Regions from separate parts of the Cellulomonas fulva genome, predicted to be linked through region 4. Evidence: predicted binding sites of a transcription regulator. Region 4 holds the regulator's gene; each other region holds the start of a gene.
What was found. The regulator LexA, encoded in region 4, represses DNA repair genes until DNA is damaged. The targets are predictions, from matches to a motif close to TCGAACANNTGTTCGA.

Region 1 (4,854 bases), on a different contig from region 4:
GAGCCCGTGCGCGAGCGGCTGCGGGCCGGCATGCCGGCGTACGGCTCGTGCGCGGGGATGATCCTGCTCGCCGACCGCGTCGAGGGCGGCATCGAAGGGCAGCAGACCCTGGGCGGCGTCGACGTGACGGTGCGGCGCAACGCGTTCGGCCGGCAGGTCGACTCGTTCGAGACGGACCTGACGATCGACGGGATCGACGACGGCCCGCTGCACGCGGTGTTCATCCGCGCGCCCTGGGTCGAGGAGGTCGGTCCCCGGGCGACCGTCGTCGGCCGGGTCGAGGGGGGTCCCGCCGCCGGTAGGATCGTCGCGGTCCGCCAGGGACCGCTGCTCGTCACCTCGTTCCACCCGGAGGTCACGGGCGACACCCGGGTGCACCGCCTGTTCGTCGAAATCGTCCGCCAGAGCCAGGGGTAGTCAGCCGATGTCGGGTCACTCCAAGTGGGCCACCACGAAGCACAAGAAGGCCGTGATCGACGCGAAGCGCGGCAAGCTCTTCGCGAAGCTCATCAAGAACATCGAGGTGGCCGCCCGCACGGGCGGCGGTGACCCCGCGGGCAACCCGACGCTCTTCGACGCGATCCAGAAGGCGAAGAAGTCGTCGGTCCCGAACGACAACATCGACCGCGCGCTCAAGCGCGGCTCCGGCCAGGAGGCCGGCGGCGCCGACTACCAGACGATCATGTACGAGGGCTACGGCCCCGGCGGCGTCGCGGTGCTGGTCGAGTGCCTGACGGACAACCGCAACCGCGCCGCGAGCGACGTCCGCGTCGCGTTCACGCGCAACGGCGGCCAGATGGCCGACCCGGGCTCCGTCTCCTACCTGTTCAGCCGCAAGGGCGTCGTCATCGTCCCCAAGGAGGGCACGGACGAGGACGCGGTCATGGAGGCGGTCCTCGACGCCGGTGGCGAGGAGGTCACCGACCTCGGCGAGCAGTTCGAGGTGCTGAGCGAGGCGACCGACCTGGTCCCCGTGCGCACCGCGCTGCAGGACGCGGGCATCGAGTACGACTCCGCGGACGTCGTGTTCTGGCCGGCCACCCAGATCGAGGTGGACGCCGAGGGCGCACGCAAGATCCTCCGCCTCGTCGACGCGCTCGAGGACTCGGACGACGTGCAGAACGTCTACGCGAACTTCGACGCGTCCGACGAGGTCATGGCGGAGCTCGAGGACGACTGACCGCGCGCCGCCGCGGCGGCGGGTCGGTCCCCGTCCGTCGGGCGCCGGGTGCGACCATGCGTGCATGCGCGTGATGGGAGTCGACCCGGGCCTGACCCGGTGCGGGCTGGGTGTCGTCGACGGCCTGCCCGGTCGGCGAGCGCGCCTGGTCGACGTCGGGGTCGCGACCTCGGCGCCCGGGCTCGACGTGGACCAGCGCCTGCTCGTGATCGAGCGCAGCATCGAGGAGTGGCTCGAGGAGCACGCGCCGGACGCGGTCGCGGTGGAGCGGGTCTTCGCGCAGCACAACCTGCGCACGGTGATGGGCACCGCGCAGGTCGCGGGCCTCGCGATGGTGGCCGCCGCGCGTCGTCGGATCCCGGTCGCGCTGCACACGCCGTCCGAGGTGAAGGCGGCCGTGACGGGCAGCGGGCGCGCGGACAAGGCGCAGGTGCAGACCATGGTCGCGCGGCTGCTCCGGCTGGAGGACCTGCCGCGGCCGGCCGACGCGGCCGACGCCCTGGCGCTCGCGATCTGCCACCTGTGGCGGCCGGCGGGCGCGCTCGGCGCGCCGCAGCGACCGGCCTCGTCGATGACGGCGGCCCAGCGCGCGTGGGCGGCTGCGGAGCAGGCCGCGCGCCGGTGACGGAGCGCGCCGCGCGCCGGTGACGCACCGCGCCGAGGGGTCGCGCGATGGGGCGTGTCTTCGTACGTGTGTTCGCCCGCGTGTGGCAGGCTGGGCCGCGGCAGCGGGGCTGCCCCTGCTGAACCAGCGCTGAGGCCAGAGCTGAGACCAGAGCTGAGACCAGACCTGAGCCCGGTGCCGAGGGCGGCGGCACGGGACCGGACGACGAAGGTGAGGGCGCACGTGATCGCTTCGGTGCGCGGTGCGGTGCTGGCGGTGCGGCTCGACGCCGCGGTGGTCGAGGTCGGCGGGGTCGGCATGCTCGTCCAGGCCACGCCGGCGACGCTGGCCCACCTGCGGGTGGGTCAGGAGGCGACGCTGCACACCTCCCTGGTCGTCCGGGAGGACTCCCTGACGCTGTTCGGGTTCGTCGACGACGACGAGCGCGAGGTGTTCGAGGTCGTCCAGACCGTGAGCGGCGTGGGACCGCGGCTCGCCCTCGCGATGCTCGCGGTGCACACCCCGGACGGGCTGCGGCGCGCCGTGGCGGGCGAGGACCTCAAGGCGCTCGAGCGGGTCCCGGGCATCGGCCGCAAGGGCGCGCAGCGGATCGTGCTGGAGCTCAAGGACCGGTTGGGAGCGCCCGCCCCCGAGGGCGGCGCGGTGGCCGGCGCCGCGCCGGCGCTGCCGGTGGGGGACCACCGTCAGCAGGTGGTGGACGCGCTCGTCGGGCTGGGCTGGAACCAGAAGGCCGCCGACGAGGCCGTGGGCACGGCCCTGGCCGACGTGACCGGACCGGTCGCCGCGGACGAGGTGCCCGGCCTCCTGCGGGCCGCCCTGCGCACCCTGGGCGGCGGACGTGGCTGACCGCGCTGGTCGCGCCGGTCCCGACGCCGGGTCCGACGCCGGGTCCGACGCCGTGCCCGGTGGGTACGGCGGGGCGCACGACGAGGACGGCGACGGCCTGGTGACCGAGCGGTTGCCCGCGGACTCGTTGGTGCGGCCGGGTGCGGACGACCTCGAGCGGGCGGCCGAGGCGGCACTGCGGCCACGACGGCTCGCGGAGTTCGTCGGCCAGCGCGTCGTGCGCGAGCAGCTCTCCCTGGTGCTCGAGGCCGCGCGGGGCCGCGGTCGCGCGCCGGACCACCTGCTGCTCTCGGGTCCGCCGGGGCTCGGCAAGACCACGCTCGCCATGATCATCGCGGCCGAGCTCGGGACGTCGCTGCGGGTGACGAGCGGCCCCGCGATCCAGCACGCCGGTGACCTGGCCGCGGTGCTGTCCTCGCTCGAGGAGGGCGAGGTGCTGTTCCTCGACGAGATCCACCGGGTGGCACGGCCCGCGGAGGAGCTGCTGTACGTCGCGATGGAGGACTTCCGCGTCGACGTCGTCGTGGGCAAGGGGGCGGGCGCGACCGCGATCCCGCTCGCGCTGCCGCCGTTCACGGTCGTCGGCGCGACGACCCGCGCCGGCCTGCTGCCGGCTCCGCTGCGGGACCGGTTCGGGTTCACCGCCCACCTGGACTTCTACGCCGCCGACGAGCTCGAGCAGGTGCTCCTGCGCTCGGCCGGGCTGCTCGACGTCCCGCTGGCGGGTGCGGCGGCGCGGGAGATCGCCTCGCGGTCCCGCGGCACGCCGCGCATCGCGAACCGCCTGCTGCGCCGCGTGCGCGACTGGGCCGAGGTGCGGGGCGACGGCCGGCTCACCCTCGCGGCCGCCCGCGCGGCGCTCGAGGTGTACGAAGTCGACGAGCGCGGGCTCGACCGGCTCGACCGCTCGGTGCTCGAGGCGCTGTGCCTGCGGTTCGGCGGGGGACCGGTCGGTCTGACGACCCTCGCGGTCGCCGTGGGTGAGGAGCCGGAGACGGTCGAGACCGTCGCCGAGCCGTTCCTGGTGCGCGAGGGGCTCGTCGGGCGGACCGCGCGCGGTCGGGTCGCGCTGCCCGCCGCGTGGGCGCACCTGGGGCTCACGCCGCCACCGGAGACCGGCACGCTGTTCTCCTGAGCGTGTGCTCCTGAGCCTGCTCCAGAGCACACGCCCGCCGCTCTCCTGAGCTCTCTCCTGAGCTCGCTCCCGCGCGCAGGCACGGGCCCGCTCACCTCCGTCGCGCGGTGCCGGGGAACCCGAGTGGTGGGCCGTACGTTGGAGCGGCGGGCCGCTGCGCCTACACTGCCCCGAACACGTCAACGCCGAAGGACCTGCTGTGACTCTGCTCAGCGCCGCACTCGCGGCCGACACCTCCGCCCCCTCGGGTGGCGGCGGTGGCTACTCGATGTTCCTCATCCTCGCTCTCGCGGTCGTGGCCTTCTGGTTCATGTCGCGGCGCACGCGCAAGCAGCAGGCCGCGCAGCGGGAGTTCCGCAACGAGCTCGCGCCGGGTGACGAGGTGATGACGGCCTCCGGCATGATCGGCACGGTCGTGGAGGTCGCCGGCGACCGCGTCACGCTCGAGGCCGAGCCGGGCGGCGGTCGCACGCAGTGGGTGCTCGCCGCGATCGCCAAGCGGATGGACCCGCCGGTCGAGGACGACGTGGTGGACGACGAGGACGTCGACGACGACGACGCCGCGGCGTCGGACGCCGACCGCATCGCCCGCGCCAACGACGCCGTGATCGACGTGCCGAACGACCTGTCCTCGCTCGACAAGCGTCGCGACGACGACACGGGTACCTCCAAGTAGACCCATGCGGCCCGGGGGCGCTCCTCCGGACCAGGACCCCACCGGCCGCACGGGCGGCCGGTGCGCGCACGAGAGAAGAACTCCGTTGGCCCCACCCACACGCCGCCGCAGGCCTGTGCGCACGCTCGTCGTGCTCGCCGTCATCGTCCTGCTGCCGTTCCTCGCGGTCTTCGTCGGGACGAAGGCGTCCGACGCGACCTGGACGCCGAAGCTCGCCCTCGACCTCGAGGGCGGGACGCAGATCATCCTCAACCCGGTCTCCGAGGACGGCACCGAGCCGACCTCGGAGGACATCAGCCAGGCGATCAACGTGATCCGCCAGCGGGTCGACGGGTCCGGTGTCGCCGAGGCCGAGATCAGCAGCCAGGGCGGCGGCAACATCGTCGTCGCGA
Region 2 (4,854 bases), on a different contig from region 4:
GACGTCGAGGTTGTGCTCGATCACGATGACCGAGTTGCCCTTGTCGACGAGCGACTGCAGCACCCCGAGCAGCTTGCGGATGTCCTCGAAGTGCAGGCCCGTGGTCGGCTCGTCGAGCACGTAGACCGTGCGTCCGGTCGAGCGGCGCTGCAGCTCGGTCGCGAGCTTCACGCGCTGTGCCTCGCCGCCCGACAGCGTCGGGGCCGGCTGACCGAGCCGGACGTAGCCGAGGCCGACGTCGACGAGCGTGGTCAGGTGCCGGCTGATCGCCGGGACCGCGGCGAAGAACTCCGCGGCCTCCTCGATCGGCATGTCGAGCACGTCCGCGACCGTCCGGCCCTTGAAGTGCACCTCGAGCGTCTCGCGGTTGTACCGCGCGCCGTGGCAGACCTCGCACGGGACGTAGACGTCCGGGAGGAAGTTCATCTCGATCTTGATCGTGCCGTCACCCGCGCACGCCTCGCAGCGCCCGCCCTTGACGTTGAAGGAGAAGCGACCGGGCGTGTAGCCCCGCACCTTCGCCTCCTCGGTCTCGGCGAACAGCCGCCGCACGTGGTCCCACACGCCCGTGTAGGTCGCGGGGTTGGACCGCGGAGTCCGGCCGATCGGGCCCTGGTCCACGTGCACGACCTTGTCGAGGTGGTCGAGACCGGTGACGCGCTTGTGCCGCCCCGCGACGCGACGGGCGCCGTTGAGCTCGTTCGCCATCACCGTGTAGAGGATCGAGTTGACGAGCGTGGACTTGCCCGAGCCCGACACCCCGGTCACGGCGGTCAGCGTCCCGAGCGGGAACGACACGTCGATGTTGCGCAGGTTGTGCTCGCGCGCGCCGTGGACCGTCACCTGGCGCTTGCGGTCCACCGGGCGGCGGTCCGCGGGCATCGGGATCTGCCGTCGGCCCGACAGGTACGCGCCGGTGACCGAGCGCTCAGAGGCCAGCAGCCCGGCGAGGTCGCCCGAGTGCACCACGTGCCCGCCGTGCTCGCCGGCGCCCGGACCGATGTCGACGATCCAGTCGGCGGTGCGGATCGTGTCCTCGTCGTGCTCGACGACGATCAGCGTGTTGCCGAGGTCGCGCAGCCGCGTCAGCGTGTCGATCAGGCGACGGTTGTCCCGCTGGTGCAAGCCGATCGACGGCTCGTCGAGCACGTACAGGACGCCGACGAGGCCGGAGCCGATCTGCGTCGCGAGCCGGATCCGCTGCGCCTCGCCGCCCGACAGGGTCGCCGCAGGCCGCGTGAGGGAGAGGTAGTCGAGGCCGACGTCGAGCAGGAAGCCGAGCCGCGCCTGGATCTCCTTGAGCACCTGGGCCGCGATCTGGCGCTCGCGCTCGCCCAGCTCGAGCGTGTCGAGGAAGCTGCGCGCCTCGTTGATCGGCAGCTCGCAGACCTCGGCGATCGACCGGCCGCCGACCTTCACCGCGAGGACCTCCGGCTTGAGCCGCGCGCCACGGCAGACCGGGCACGGGACCTCGCGCATGTAGGCCTCGTACTTCTCCTTGCTCCAGTCCGAGTCGGTCTCCGAGTGCCGCCGCTCGAGGAAGGTCACGACCCCCTCGAACCCGGTCGAGTACTGCCGCTCGCGTCCCCAGCGGTTCTTGTACCGGACGTGCACCTCGTGGTTGCGGCCGTACAGCACCGCGTCGCGCGCACGCTGCGGCAGCGCACGCCACGGGACGCTCGTCGAGAAGCCCATCTCCTCCGCCAGCGCGGTCAGGACGCGCCCGAAGTAGTCCGAGGAGATCTGGGCCCACGGCGCGACCGCACCGTCGTCGAGCGACAGCTCGTCGTCGGGCACCACGAGGTCCGGGTCCACCTCGAGCCGCGACCCGATGCCCGTGCACTCCGGGCACGCGCCGTACGGCGCGTTGAAGGAGAACGTGCGCGGCTCGATCTCGTCGAGCGTCAGCACGTGGTCGTTGGGGCAGGCGCGGTTCTCCGAGAACCGCCGCTCCTTGCCCGGGTCCTCCGCGTCCGCGTCCACCAGGTCGATCACGACGAGCCCGCCCGCGAGACCGAGCGCGGTCTCGACCGAGTCGGTGAGCCGCCGCTGCACGCCCTCACGCGAGACGAGGCGGTCGACGACCACCTCGATGTCGTGCTTGAGCTTCTTCTCGAGCGTCGGCGGCGACGTCAGCTGGACGACCTCGCCGTCCACCCGGGCGCGCGCGAAGCCCTTGCCCTGCAGCTCGGTGAACAGGTCCGCGTACTCGCCCTTGCGTCCGCGCACCACGGGCGCGAGGACCTGGTAGCGCGTGCCCTCGGGCAGCTCCAGCAGGCGGTCCACGATCTGCTGCGGCGTCTGCGCGGTGACGCGCTCCCCGCACTCCGGGCAGTACTGCGTCCCGGCGCGCGCGAACAGCAGGCGCAGGTAGTCGTACACCTCGGTGATCGTGCCGACGGTCGACCGCGGGTTGCGGTTGGTCGACTTCTGGTCGATCGAGACCGCCGGCGACAGGCCCTCGATGAAGTCGACGTCGGGCTTGTCCATCTGCCCGAGGAACTGGCGCGCGTACGCCGACAGCGACTCGACGTACCGACGCTGACCCTCGGCGAAGATCGTGTCGAACGCCAGGGACGACTTGCCCGAGCCCGACAGGCCCGTGAAGACGATCAGCCGGTCCCGGGGCAGATCGAGGTCGACGTTGCGGAGGTTGTGCTCGCGGGCGCCCTGCACCACCAGACGTTCGTTCACGGCTGGGAGTCTACGTTCCGGCACTGACAGTCGCACACTCGTTCGACACCGGTTCGCCCTCGGCGCAACCCCCGGGCAGGGGTGCCTCGCGCGGCACGTCGGCGCGCAGGCAGCCCCGCCCGGCGTGCCGAACGCGACGGGTCACGCGATCCTGGACGGGCCATGCAGACGAACCACGCCACGCAGACTGACCACCCCGCGCGCACGAACCACGTCACGCCACCCGACGCGGCTCACGACCCCGAGCCGCTGCCCGTCCCCATCGGGGAGTACGCCGTGCTCGGCGACGGCCGCACCACGGCGCTGGTGTCGCGCCGTGGCTCGGTGGACTGGCTCTGCCTGCCGCAGATCGACTCGGGCGCGTGCTTCGCGCGGCTGCTCGGCACCGAGGACCACGGGCGCTGGCTCCTCACCGTCCCCGACGCCGCGGAGGTCACCCGCCGGTACGTCGGCGACTCGTTCGTCCTGGAGACCACGTACGTGTCCCCCACGGGCACCGCGGTCGTCACCGAGGCGATGCCGTTGAGCGACGACCGCGCGGACGTCGTGCGCCGGATCGACTGCACGCAGGGCGAGGTGCGGGTGCTGCACGAGTGGATCGTGCGGTTCGGGTACGGCGCGGTGGAGCCGTGGGTCACGCGCGTGGACGACGGTGGCCGCCCCGCGATCCGCGCGGTCGCGGGCCCCGACTCGCTGCTGCTGCGCGGGACGCGCCTGCCGCGGGCCACGGACCACCGGCACCGGGACGAGCTGACGATGAGGGAGGGCGAGTCGCTCGAGCTGTCGCTCACCTGGATCCCGTCGTGGTGCCCGGCGCCGCCGGTCCTGAGCATCCCGGACCGGATCGACACCACCCGCATCGCCTGGGGCCTGTGGGCCCGCGACTGCGCCTACGACGGGCCGCACCGCGAGGCGGTGGTGCGCTCGTTGCTGGTGCTGCGGCTGCTCACCGACTTCGAGACCGGCGGGATCGCCGCCGCGGCCACGACCTCGCTGCCCGAGGACTTCGGCGGCGCCCGCAACTGGGACTACCGGTTCTGCTGGCTGCGCGACGCCGCGCTCACGCTCGAGGCGCTCGTCGAGCAGGGCTTCCTGGAGGAGGCCACGCAGTGGCGGGACTGGCTCCTGCGCGCCGTGGCGGGCGACCCCGCGGACCTGCAGATCATGTACCGGGTCGACGGCGGGCGCGAGCTCCTGGAGCGCGAGCTCGACCACCTGCCGGGCTACGCCGGCTCGCGGCCGGTCCGGATCGGGAACGCGGCGGTCGGCCAGGTGCAGAACGACGTGCTGGGCGAGGTGATGTCGGCGCTCGAGGCCGCGCGCGTCGCGGGCATCACGGACACCCCGGCGTCGTGGTCGCTGCAGTGCCACCTGGTCGAGGAGCTCCTGGCGCACTGGACCGAGCCCGACCGCGGGATCTGGGAGGTGCGCGGCGACCCCCGGCACTTCGTCCACTCCAAGGTCATGGCGTGGGCCGCGGTCGACCGGGCCGTGCGCGGCGTCGAGCTGCACGGCCTGTCCGGTCCGGTCGAGCGCTGGCGCGCGGTGCGCGACGAGATCCACGCCGACGTCCTGGCGCACGGCTGGGACGACGAGCGCGGGACGTTCGTGCAGGCGTACGGCGCCCGGCACACGGACGCCGCGCTCCTCCAGATGGTGCAGGTCGGGTTTCTCCCGGCCGACGACGAGCGCCTCCGCAGCACCATCGCGGCGATCCGCGCCGAGCTCGAGATCGCCCCGGGTCTCCTGCGCCGGTACCCCGTCGAGCGCACCGACGACGGCGTCCCCGGGGACGAGCACGCGTTCCTCGCCTGCTCGTTCTGGCTCGCCGACGCCCTGGCCCGCACCGGCGACCCCGACGCCGCGGGCGAGGTCCTGGACACGCTCGTCGGGCTCGTCAACGACGTCGGCCTCCTCGCCGAGCAGTACGACCCCCACGGCCGCCGGATGGCCGGCAACGTCCCGCAGGCGCTGTCGCACCTGGCGCTGGTCCGTGCCGCCCACAGCCACGCCGCGGCGACGGCAGCCCACGCGACGGCGGGCTCGAACGTGGCGACGGCCGCGCGGGAGGGCGCATGAGCGAGGCCTACACCGGTGACGTCACGGTGGGCGGCCCGACGGCGGTGCGCGTGCTCGACGAGATCGAGATCCGCAAGGTCG
Region 3 (4,854 bases), on a different contig from region 4:
AGGCGGTCGTCGACGCGCACTCCTCGTACTACGCGGAGGACACCGACCGGCTGCGCGCCTTCGACGGCGCCCGCGAGCTGGTCCGCGCGCTCGCGGACCGCGGAGCGAGGCCGGTGCTCGCCACGTCAGCGGCGCCCGACGAGCTCGAGCGGCTGCGCGCCGTGCTCGACGTGGAGGAGGAGCTGCACGACGTCACCGGAGGCGGGGACGTCGAGTCCGCGAAGCCGGAGCCCGACCTCGTGCAGGTGGCGCTCGAGGCCGCCGACGCCGCACCGGATGAGGCCGTGTTCGTGGGCGACACGGTCTGGGACGTCGAGGCAGCCGGGCGCGCGGGGGTGCCCTGCGTCGCGGTGCGCAGCGGCGGCATCGGCGACGACGAGCTCACCGGCGCAGGCGCGATCGCGGTGTACGACGACGTCGCGGCGCTCCTCGCCGATCTCGACGCAAGCCCCCTGGTCGCCCGGCCGACCAGCTGACCAGCTGACCAGGCTGCGCGCCGGCCCCTGGCGCTCGGCAGTGTTCGTGGGACGCGGCAGTGTTCGTGGGGGGCGCGGCTGCTTCGTGGGACACGGCTGTGTTCGTAGGGCGCGGCTGTGTCGTGGGACGCGGCCTTGTTCGCGGGGCGTGCGGCCGCCTCCGTCAGAAGGGCGGCGGGCCGAGGTCGGGTGGCGGCTCAGGGGGCGAGTGAAGCCATGCGCGTGCGTCGACGAGGACCGGCTCGGGATGGTGCGCATAGGTGATGCCAGCGCTGCTCGTCCACGTCACGCCGCCGCCCCGGGTGCGCTCGACCTTCCAGTGCCCGTCGGTCTTGAGATCGTGATGTCCCTTGCACGCGGCGTGGAGGTTCTCGGCGCTGGTCTGGCGCTGAACGTGCTCACGCGCGCCTGTGCCTGTGCCTGCGGGTTCGTCCGTACCTGAGGCTGCGCCCGCGCCCGGGTCGGCGACGGCGGTCCTGCCTGGCGTTGTCGGCCGACTGCGGGCGGGGCGGTAGGGGACGATGTGGTCGAGCTCGGCGCTCTGAGCCGGCCGTACGCAGCCGGGGAAGGTGCACGTCACGTCGCGGGCGACCACGTGTCCCGCGAGGACCGCGCCGGGCCGGTACGTGTCGACGCCGCGTTCCACGAGCGCGCCGGTCGCCGGGTCGGTCAGCAGACGGCGCCAGGTGGCGTCGGCCGCGATGTGCCGAGCGACCTCCGCGGGGACGGGGCCGTAGCCGGCCAGCTCGCCGGGGTTCTCGTCCAGACCGAGCAGCGTCGTGGCCGCGACCGTGACCTGCACGTGGGGGCGGGCACCGCGGCGTCGAGGCAGCGCTCCGCCGCACGGCAGCTCCCCGGACTCCGCGATCGCGGCGAACACGTTCGCGAACAGGTCTGCGCGGCGCTGGTCGCGCGTGCGCCGGTCCAGGGCGTCCCGGACGTCCGTCGCGGCGTCCAGGACGGTGCGCACCACCATGGCGTCGGCCGCGGGGAGGAAGGCGGTGATCCAGGCCATGCCGTCGGGGGCCGGTTCGACGGTGACCTTGCGGTCCGCCACCGACCGACGGGTGCGCGCGCGGGTCGCCGCAGGATCGGCCGCGATGACGCCGCGCCGCGCCAGACGTCGCAGCTGAGTCGTCGTCAGCCCGTCGGCATCGCGCGCCACCGACTCGGCGACGCGCTGCCGCGCCGCTTCCCGCGCGGCCACGTCCAGTCCGCCGTCCGCGTCGTCCGCGCCGTCCGCGTCGTCCGCGCCGTCGGCGTCGTCGTCGGAGCCCCTCGGCGCGCCGGCCGTGAGGAGCGCGAGCTCGTCGAGGAGGACGTCCACCTGGCGCGCGTCCATGGCTCCGCCGCGCAGCGCGCGGTCCACGCCCGGCAGCTCGCCGAGCTCCCGGGCGCGTGAGACCAGCACGTGCGCGGACGTCGAGGTGAACGACAGCGCAGCGGCGAGCTCGGCGACCAGCGCGCCCGGCCGTGCGGTGCGTCGGGCGTCGAGCTCGCGGACGACGCGCGCCTGCTCGGCGACAGCCAGCCCGATGAGCTGCTGCCAGCCCACCACGAGGTCGACCAGCTCGATCTCGCGTGCGTCCGCGACGACCGGCCCGCGCGACCCGGTCGCGAGCCGGACGACCAGGTCGGTCGGCTCGGGATCGTCCAGCGGGAAGCGTCGGACGGGCCACGACGCCTCCACCGGTGCCGCCCGACCGGCACCGGGGACCGCGAGCGTCGGCAGCACCACTCCTGGCCAGGCGCTCGGCCCGACGCCAGGCCCGACCCCGGTCCGGACCCGGGCTCGAGTCGCGTCGTCGGCGTCCACGTCCGGCTCTGCGATCGCTGTCGTCGTCACGGTCCACCCTCCTTTCGAACAAGTGTTGCATCGGCCACTGACACGGGCGGGGACAGTCGCGCACGGCCGTCGCCGCGCACGGGACCGCCGGACGGCGGGCGGCCTTCGCGCCCCGTCAGGCGAGGCTGCGCGCCAGCTCGTCCGCGCGGGCGTCCGCCACCGAGCGCCGGCGGAGCCGCGAGACCGTCGGCGCTCCGGCGCGGTCACCGGCGATCTCCGACGATCCCGCGCGTGCTCGGCGACCCTGTGCGCCTACGCTGCGGGCGTGGACGTGGAGCACTGGGAGTACGCCGGCGAGGGGCTCGACGAGCGCGAGCTGCCGGCCGCGCCGTTGACGATCGTGCGCGACTGGGTGGCCGCGGCGCGGGCGCGCCAGGCCGCGGCGGGCGACGTGCCGGAGCCGACCGCGATGTCCGTCGCCACCGTCGACGCCGCCGGGGCGCCCGACGTCCGCACGGTCCTCCTGCGCTTCCTCGACGAACGCGGACCGGGCTTCGTCACCGACCTGCGGTCGGCGAAGAGCACGGCGATCGCCCGGACCGGACGGCTCGCCGCGGCGCTCACGTGGCCCGCCATGCACCGCGCGATCCGGTTCCGCGGCACGGCGGTCCCGCTGCCGCGCGACGAGGTGACGGCGTACTTCGTCGGACGCCCGTGGGGCTCGCGCGTCTCGGCGTGGGCGTCCCACCAGTCCCAGCCGGTCGCGGACCGCGCCGCGCTCGTCGCGGCGTACGCGGCCGCGGCGGCACGCTTCCCCGACACCGGTTCGCCCGACGACGTGCCGGTGCCCGACGCGTGGGGCGGCTGGCGCGTCACGTGCGACGAGGTCGAGCTCTGGGCAGGCCGCCGCGACCGGCTGCACGACCGTCTGGTCTACGTGCGCGTCGCGCCGGGCGACCTCGGGGAGCCCTCGGCCTGGCGCGTCGAGCGCCGCCAGCCCTGAGCCGAGTCCGCCGCCGCAGCGCGACGACCGGACGACGAAGGCCCCCGATCGGCGGGATCGGGGGCCTTCGTCGTCGCTGTCTCAACGAGTGTCCGGAGGGGGACTTGAACCCCCACGCCCTTTCGGGCACTAGCACCTCAAGCTAGCGCGTCTGCCATTCCGCCACCCGGACAGGTGGACCAGGAGGAACCCGTAGGCGCCCCGCGGTGCGGCAGAAAAGATAGCACGGTGAGTCGGCCGGGCACGCATCGGCTCCGCGGGGCAGACTCGGCACTCTGGACCCCGCGCAGGGGGTGCACCACCGAGGAGGAGCGCGCATGGCGGAGGTCGGCGAACGGGGTGCGCCGCAGTACCTGCCGCCGCCCGGGCGGCGGGTCGCGGGAACACGCCGCAACCCCTCCGGATACGGCATCGAGCACGACGCGCCGCGTTGGCTGCGCGGGCTCGCGGGGGTGTCCTGGCGGCTGATCGTCGTCGTCGCGGCGGTCGGGCTCGTGTTCTACGCGACCGCGCAGGTGGAGCTGTTGTTCATCGCGGTCTTCCTCGCCATGGTCTTCACGGCCGTCCTGCGCCCGCTCGTCGAGCTGTTCGCGCGGGTCATGCCGCGGTTCCTGGCGACGGGTCTCGCGATCCTCGCGGGCTTCCTGTTCTTCGCGGGTCTGCTGACGTACGTCGGCTACTCGGTGGTGAACGAGTGGGAGGACCTCTCGAAGCAGTTCAGCGAGGGCCTGACCCAGATCACCGACTTCCTGGAGAGCGGCAAGCTGCCGTTCACGATCACCTCCGAGCAGATCGCGGGGTGGATCGGCGACGCCCAGCAGTGGGTCCAGGACCACGCGAGCGACCTCGCGGCGCAGGCCGCCGCGCGTGCCGGGTCGGTCGTCGAGATCTTCACCGCGCTCGCGCTGGCGATCTTCTGCACGGTGTTCTTCCTGGCCCGGGGCCAGGACATGTGGACCTGGTTCCTCAACCAGCTGCCCAGCCGTTTCCGCTCCGGCTGGATCGAGGCCGGCAGCGCCGGCTGGTACACGTTCTCCGGCTACACGCGTGGCACCGTGATCATCGCGGTGACCGACGGCATGCTCGCCGCGATCCTGCTGCTCGTCATCGGCGTCCCGCTGGCCGCGCCGCTCGCCGTCCTCGTCTTCATCGGCGCGTTCATCCCGCTCGTCGGCGCGCCCGCGGCCATGGTCGTGGCGATGGTCGTCGCGCTCGCGGCGAACGGCTTCTGGTCCGCCGTCATCGTCGGGATCGGGATCGCGCTCATCGGCCAGTTCGAGGGCCACATCCTGCAGCCGCTGGTGATGGGCAAGCAGGTGGCGCTGCACCCGGTGGTGGTCGCGCTCGCGGTGACCGCGGGGACGCTGACGGCCGGCATCCTCGGCGCGGTCGTCGCGGTCCCGCTCGTGTCCGTCGCGTGGGCCGTGTTCTCGCGGCTGCGCACGCTCGACCCGCCCATGGACGTCGACGACGCCGCCGACCCGTCGGCGGCAGACGGCGGGCCCCACAAGGACGACGAGGGCGTCGACGAGCCCGACGAGGCCGAGGACGCTGCCACCTTGGCGTGACCGGGCGTCCCCGCGTCCCGA
Region 4 (4,854 bases):
TGACCAGGCACGCTGCAGCCCGACCGTGGAGGCCTGATGACCGACCCGACGACCGGGCTGACGCCCCGGGACGACGACGACATGGCTCTGACGGCCCGCCCGCACCTGCGGCGCAGGTCCAAGCTCGCGATCGTCGGCGCCGGGGCCGTGGGGTCGACCATGGCGTACGCGGCGCTGATGCGCGGCGCCGCGCGGACCGTGGCGCTCTACGACATCAACACGGCCAAGGTGGAGGCCGAGGCGCTCGACCTGGGTCACGGGATCCAGTTCATGTCGATGGCCGAGGTGGTGGGCTCCGACGACATCGCGGTCTGCGCCGGTGCCGACGTCGTGATGTTCACCGCGGGCGCCAAGCAGAAGCCCGGCCAGACGCGGATCGACCTCGCCGAGGCGACGATCGGCCTGGTGCGCAAGGTGCTGCCGTCGGTCGTGGAGGTGGCCCCGGACGCCGTGTTCGTCATGGTCACCAACCCCGTCGACGTCGTGACCTACGCCGCGCTGAAGATCTCCGGGCTGCCGCCGTCCCAGCTGTTCGGTTCCGGGACCGTGCTGGACAGCTCGCGCCTGCGCTACCTGCTCGCGCAGCACACGGGCGTCGCGGTCCAGAACGTGCACGCCTACATCGCCGGGGAGCACGGCGACTCCGAGCTGCCGCTGTGGAGCTCCGCGTCGATCGGCGCGATCCCGCTGCTCGACTGGGAGGGCCGCGGTGGCACCGGCCCTCTGACCGCCACCGTGCGCGACGAGATCGCGCGCGAGGTCGTCGAGTCGGCGTACCGGATCATCGAGGGGAAGGGCGCGACGAACTACGCGGTGGCGCTGGCGGGCTCGCGGATCATCGAGGCCGTGCTGAAGGACGAGCGGCGGGTCCTGCCGGTGTCCTCGCTCCTCGACGGCTACTACGGCATCGACGACGTCTGCCTCTCGGTCCCGTCGATCGTGGGCGCCGCGGGCGTGCTCGACCGGCTGCCCGTGCCGATGTCGGTGGACGAGCTCTCGGGCCTGCGCGCCTCCGCGGCCGCCGTGCGTGACGTCGCCCGGCAGTTCGGCTACTGACCGCCGCTCCGGCGTGGCGGCGCGGCCTCGTCGTCGTCCGCGTCCTCGACGTCCGCGGACGAGGCTCCCGGACGCACCTCGGACGTCGGCGCGTCGCGAGACGGCCGGCTGGGCGGTGACGTCACCGGCCCCGCCGCGTCGTCCGCAGGCGGCGGCACTGCCGGGCCCAGCGCCCGACGCAGGCGCGCGCCGAGGCCGGGCGGCGGGTCGGGGCGCCGACCGGGCACGGCTCAGAGGCTCCGCAGGACGCTGACGACGCGGCCGAGCACGGTCGCGTCGTCACCGGGGATCGGCGCGTAGGCGGCGTTGTGCGGCAGGAGCCACACGTGCCCGTCGGCGCGCCGCAGCGTCTTCACCGTGGCCTCGCCGTCGAGCATGGCGGCGACGATCTCCCCGTTCTCCGCCACGGGCTGGCGTCGGACGACGACCCAGTCGCCGTCGCAGATCGCCGCCTCGATCATCGAGTCGCCGCTCACCTTCAGCAGGAACAGCTCGCCGTCGCCGACCAGCTGCCGGGGCAACGGGAACACGTCCTCGACCACCTGGTCCGCGAGGATCGGGCCGCCCGCGGCGATGCGACCGACCACGGGGACGTAGGACGGCGCCTGCAGCTGCTCCCGCCCCGCGCCCTCGCCGAGGTCGACCTCCGACGGCACGCCGTCCCACGTGCCGACCGTGCGCGCGTCGTCCGCCTGCACGACCTCGATGGCGCGCGGGCGCTTCGGGTCGCGGCGGAGGTAGCCCTTGCGCTCGAGCGCGGTCAGCTGGTGCTTGACGCTGGACGGGCTCGTGAGCCCGACGGCCTCGCCGATCTCCCGCATGCTCGGGGGGTAGCCGCGCGACTCGACCGACGTCCGGATGGTCTGGAGCACCAGCCGCTGACGGGCCGTCAGGCCGTCCGCGCCGGCCGGCGTCTCGAGCTCGTGCACGGTCGCTCCCGCGTCCCGCGCCTCGTCGATCGTCGCCTGCGTGTCGTCTGCCACGTCGTCCCCCACCCCGTCCTGTCCGTCCGCTGCCCGTTGCCTGCCCGTGCCGTCCTCGCCACCGCTGCCACCGTCCCTGCCGGCCCGCGCGGTGTGCTGGACCGGCGGGGCCGGGCCAAGCCCGGCCGCTCCGGCCGCGTCCCGGCCGCTGACCTGCGACGACCGCTGAACGAGCCGTGACGTGCCAGGTGCTCGCGGCGTGCGTGTCAGTGGTCGGTGGTGCGCTGTTCCTCGTCAGCGAGCCTACGCAGGCCGAGCACGGAACTCAAACATCTGTTCGAGATCTGTGGACGCGTGTCGGAGGCCTCTGGTAGACATCGTACAGACGTACGTCGAACAGACGTATGACGGACAGGCGTTCGAAGCCCCGCCGGAACGGCGGGCGACGCGGATGCGACGAGGAAGGGATCGGCGAGATGAGCGCGATGGTGATCGGCCCGGCGATCGGACGAGGCACGGCGGCGCACGGCTCTCGGCCGGAGCGGGCGCGCCAGGCGCAGACGCGCGGGGCGCAGGCGCGTGCGCAGGTGCCGGCCGGCGGCGAGCTCCGGCTCACGGCCCGCGGCCGAGCCCTGCTCGTCGTGCTGGCACTCGTCGCGGTCGCCGCCGCGTTCTTCGCGGGGGCCCGGGCGAGTGCGGCTGACGACGCCGCGCCGAACGTCGACCGGTACGTGGTGCAGTCCGGCGAGACGCTGTGGGGGATCGCCGAGTCCTCGCGGGCGGCCGGCGAGTCGGTGGCCGAGCAGGTTCGCGAGCTCGTGCGCGTCAACGGGCTCTCGGGCTCGCAGGTGATGGCGGGCCAGGAGCTCGTGGTCCCGCGCGGCTGACGCACGAGGTCGGTGACCGGCACTTGCGCCGCGCGAGCAAGCCCCCTAGGTTAGCCTTACCTCACTCGGGAGCTGGGGGGCTCGAACGGTGAGGCGCGGGAGGCGCTGAGCGGCTTTTTGCCGCGCGCGGTGCGGGACCTCGTCCCGCACGCACCCGCAGCACCGCGGCGCCGAGGCGAGTCGGCCCGCGTCCCGGGACGGGCGTCCCGGAGGGGCGGTCGCCGGACACGGCGGCCGCCCCTCGCGCGACTGCCGGAGGCGTCGCTTGCGGCGCGATGGGCCGTGGCCTAGCGTCACCTGGGCGCATCCGCCGCGCCGACGACACGGAGGTCCCCGGTGCACTGCCCGTTCTGCCGCCATCCGGACTCGCGGGTGGTCGACTCGCGCACGTCCGACGACGGCTCCTCGATCCGACGCCGTCGGCAGTGCCCCGCGTGCAACCGACGGTTCACGACGGTCGAGACCACGAGCCTGTCGGTGGTGAAGCGCTCCGGCGCGACCGAGCCGTTCAGCCGCGACAAGATCGCCGGCGGCGTGCGCAAGGCGTGCCAGGGCCGACCCGTGAGCGAGGACGACCTCGCGCTGCTGGCGCAGAAGGTCGAGGAGACGCTGCGCTCCTCGGGCTCGGCCGAGATCGACGCCTACGAGATCGGGCTCGCGATCCTGGGGCCGCTGCGCGAGCTCGACGAGGTCGCGTACCTGCGGTTCGCGAGCGTCTACCAGGCGTTCGACTCGCTCGAGGACTTCGAGGCGGCGATCACCGTGCTCCGCGCTGAGCGGGACGAGCGCGCGGAGGGCGAGGGCCGCGCGGCGGCGGACGACGAGCCCACGGCGACCGAGGTCTGAGCCAGCGGCCGGAGCGCGGGATACGGTCGACGGGTGAACCCTGACGACATCTTCCTCTGGCGCGCCCCGGGCGCGCCCGCGGTCCTCCCGGACGGGACGGCGGCGGTCGTCGCCGTGTCGCGTCCGGACGCCCCGGACGACGACTACCGCGGTGGCCTGTGGTGGGTCCCGCTCGACGGCGGCGCGCCGCGCGTGCTCACCCGGGGGCACGCGGACAGCGCCCCGGACGTCTCGCCCGACGGCCGCTGGGTCGCGTTCGTGCGGCGCGCGTCGGGAGGCCGGCCCCAGGTGCACCTCGTCGAGGCAGCGGGCGGCGAGCCGTTCGCGGTCACGGCCGAGCCCGCCGGGGCGAGCGAGCCGCGGTTCTCCCCGGACGGCACGCGGATCGCGTACCTGGCACGGGTGGCCGACGAAGGCCGGTACGTCCCGGGGGAGGACGCCCGCGCCGAGGCGCCGCGGCTCGTCACCACCTTCCGCTACCGCGAGGACGGCCTCGGCTTCTCGCGGGACCGGCACCTGCGGCTTTTCGTCGTCGACCTGCCCGCGGCACCGGGCGCCGAGCCCGCCGCGCCGGAGGCAGGGACACCGCTGACGCCGCCCGGGCTGGACGTCGCGTCGCCGCGGTGGTTTCCGTCGGGCGACGCGGTCGCGGTCGTCGCGGCCCGGCACGCCGAGCGCGAGGACGACCTGCGGCGGGACGCACTGCGCGTCGCCGTGCCGGCGACGGGCGCGCCCGCGCCCGCCGAGCCCGTGCTGCCGGTGCCGCTGACGGACGCCGACGCCGGATCCACCCTCGCGGTGGACGTGGCGCTCCCGTCGGCCGACGGGCGTCGCGTGTGGCTCCTGGCGAGCGACGCGGGACCGACGGGCCGGGACTTCGTCGCCAGCCTCACCGGGCTCTTCGTGCTCGACCTCGACGGCCCGGCGCCGGCCGGGACACCTCGCCGGCTCACGGATGCCGACGAGGTCGACCTCGAGGGCGTGCTCGTGGAGCACCAGGGCGGCGTGCTGGTCGCCGAGCAGCGGGCGGGCGCGGTCGTGCTCGCGCACGTGGACGGTGACGGGACCGCGCGCACGGTCCTGGACGGCGAGGTCGTCGTGCTCGGGGCGGGCGTCGGCGGCGGCCGCGTGGTCGTCGCCCG

Region 1: a site for LexA is predicted at 1,866-1,881, ahead of ruvA (Holliday junction branch migration protein RuvA). Genes of this name have one in related genera too.
Region 2: a site for LexA is predicted at 2,725-2,740, ahead of uvrA (excinuclease ABC subunit UvrA). Genes of this name have one in related genera too.
Region 3: a site for LexA is predicted at 2,337-2,352, ahead of KIN34_RS13280 (DUF222 domain-containing protein). Genes of this name have one in related genera too.

The regions. Positions count from the first base shown of each region.
Region 1 covers NZ_JAHBOH010000001.1:2,699,514-2,704,367, forward strand. The annotation lists gene pdxT (pyridoxal 5'-phosphate synthase glutaminase subunit PdxT) at 1-417, shown strand, start outside; gene KIN34_RS12000 (YebC/PmpR family DNA-binding transcriptional regulator) at 425-1,180, shown strand; gene ruvC (crossover junction endodeoxyribonuclease RuvC) at 1,245-1,805, shown strand; gene ruvA (Holliday junction branch migration protein RuvA) at 2,028-2,651, shown strand; gene ruvB (Holliday junction branch migration DNA helicase RuvB) at 2,749-3,786, shown strand; gene yajC (preprotein translocase subunit YajC) at 3,986-4,462, shown strand; gene secD (protein translocase subunit SecD) at 4,593-4,854, shown strand, end outside.
Region 2 covers NZ_JAHBOH010000001.1:2,759,341-2,764,194, reverse strand. The annotation lists gene uvrA (excinuclease ABC subunit UvrA) at 1-2,694, opposite strand, end outside; gene KIN34_RS12270 (glycoside hydrolase family 15 protein) at 2,857-4,773, shown strand; gene KIN34_RS12265 (MBL fold metallo-hydrolase) at 4,770-4,854, shown strand, end outside.
Region 3 covers NZ_JAHBOH010000001.1:2,976,813-2,981,666, reverse strand. The annotation lists gene KIN34_RS13285 (HAD family hydrolase) at 1-476, shown strand, start outside; gene KIN34_RS13280 (DUF222 domain-containing protein) at 640-2,322, opposite strand; gene pdxH (pyridoxamine 5'-phosphate oxidase) at 2,588-3,265, shown strand; tRNA gene KIN34_RS13270 (tRNA-Leu) at 3,355-3,437, opposite strand; gene KIN34_RS13265 (AI-2E family transporter) at 3,583-4,833, shown strand.
Region 4 covers NZ_JAHBOH010000002.1:578,210-583,063, forward strand. The annotation lists gene KIN34_RS16120 (L-lactate dehydrogenase) at 82-1,056, shown strand; gene lexA (transcriptional repressor LexA) at 1,287-2,015, opposite strand; gene KIN34_RS16130 (LysM peptidoglycan-binding domain-containing protein) at 2,456-2,866, shown strand; gene nrdR (transcriptional regulator NrdR) at 3,203-3,712, shown strand; gene KIN34_RS16140 (S9 family peptidase) at 3,746-4,854, shown strand, end outside.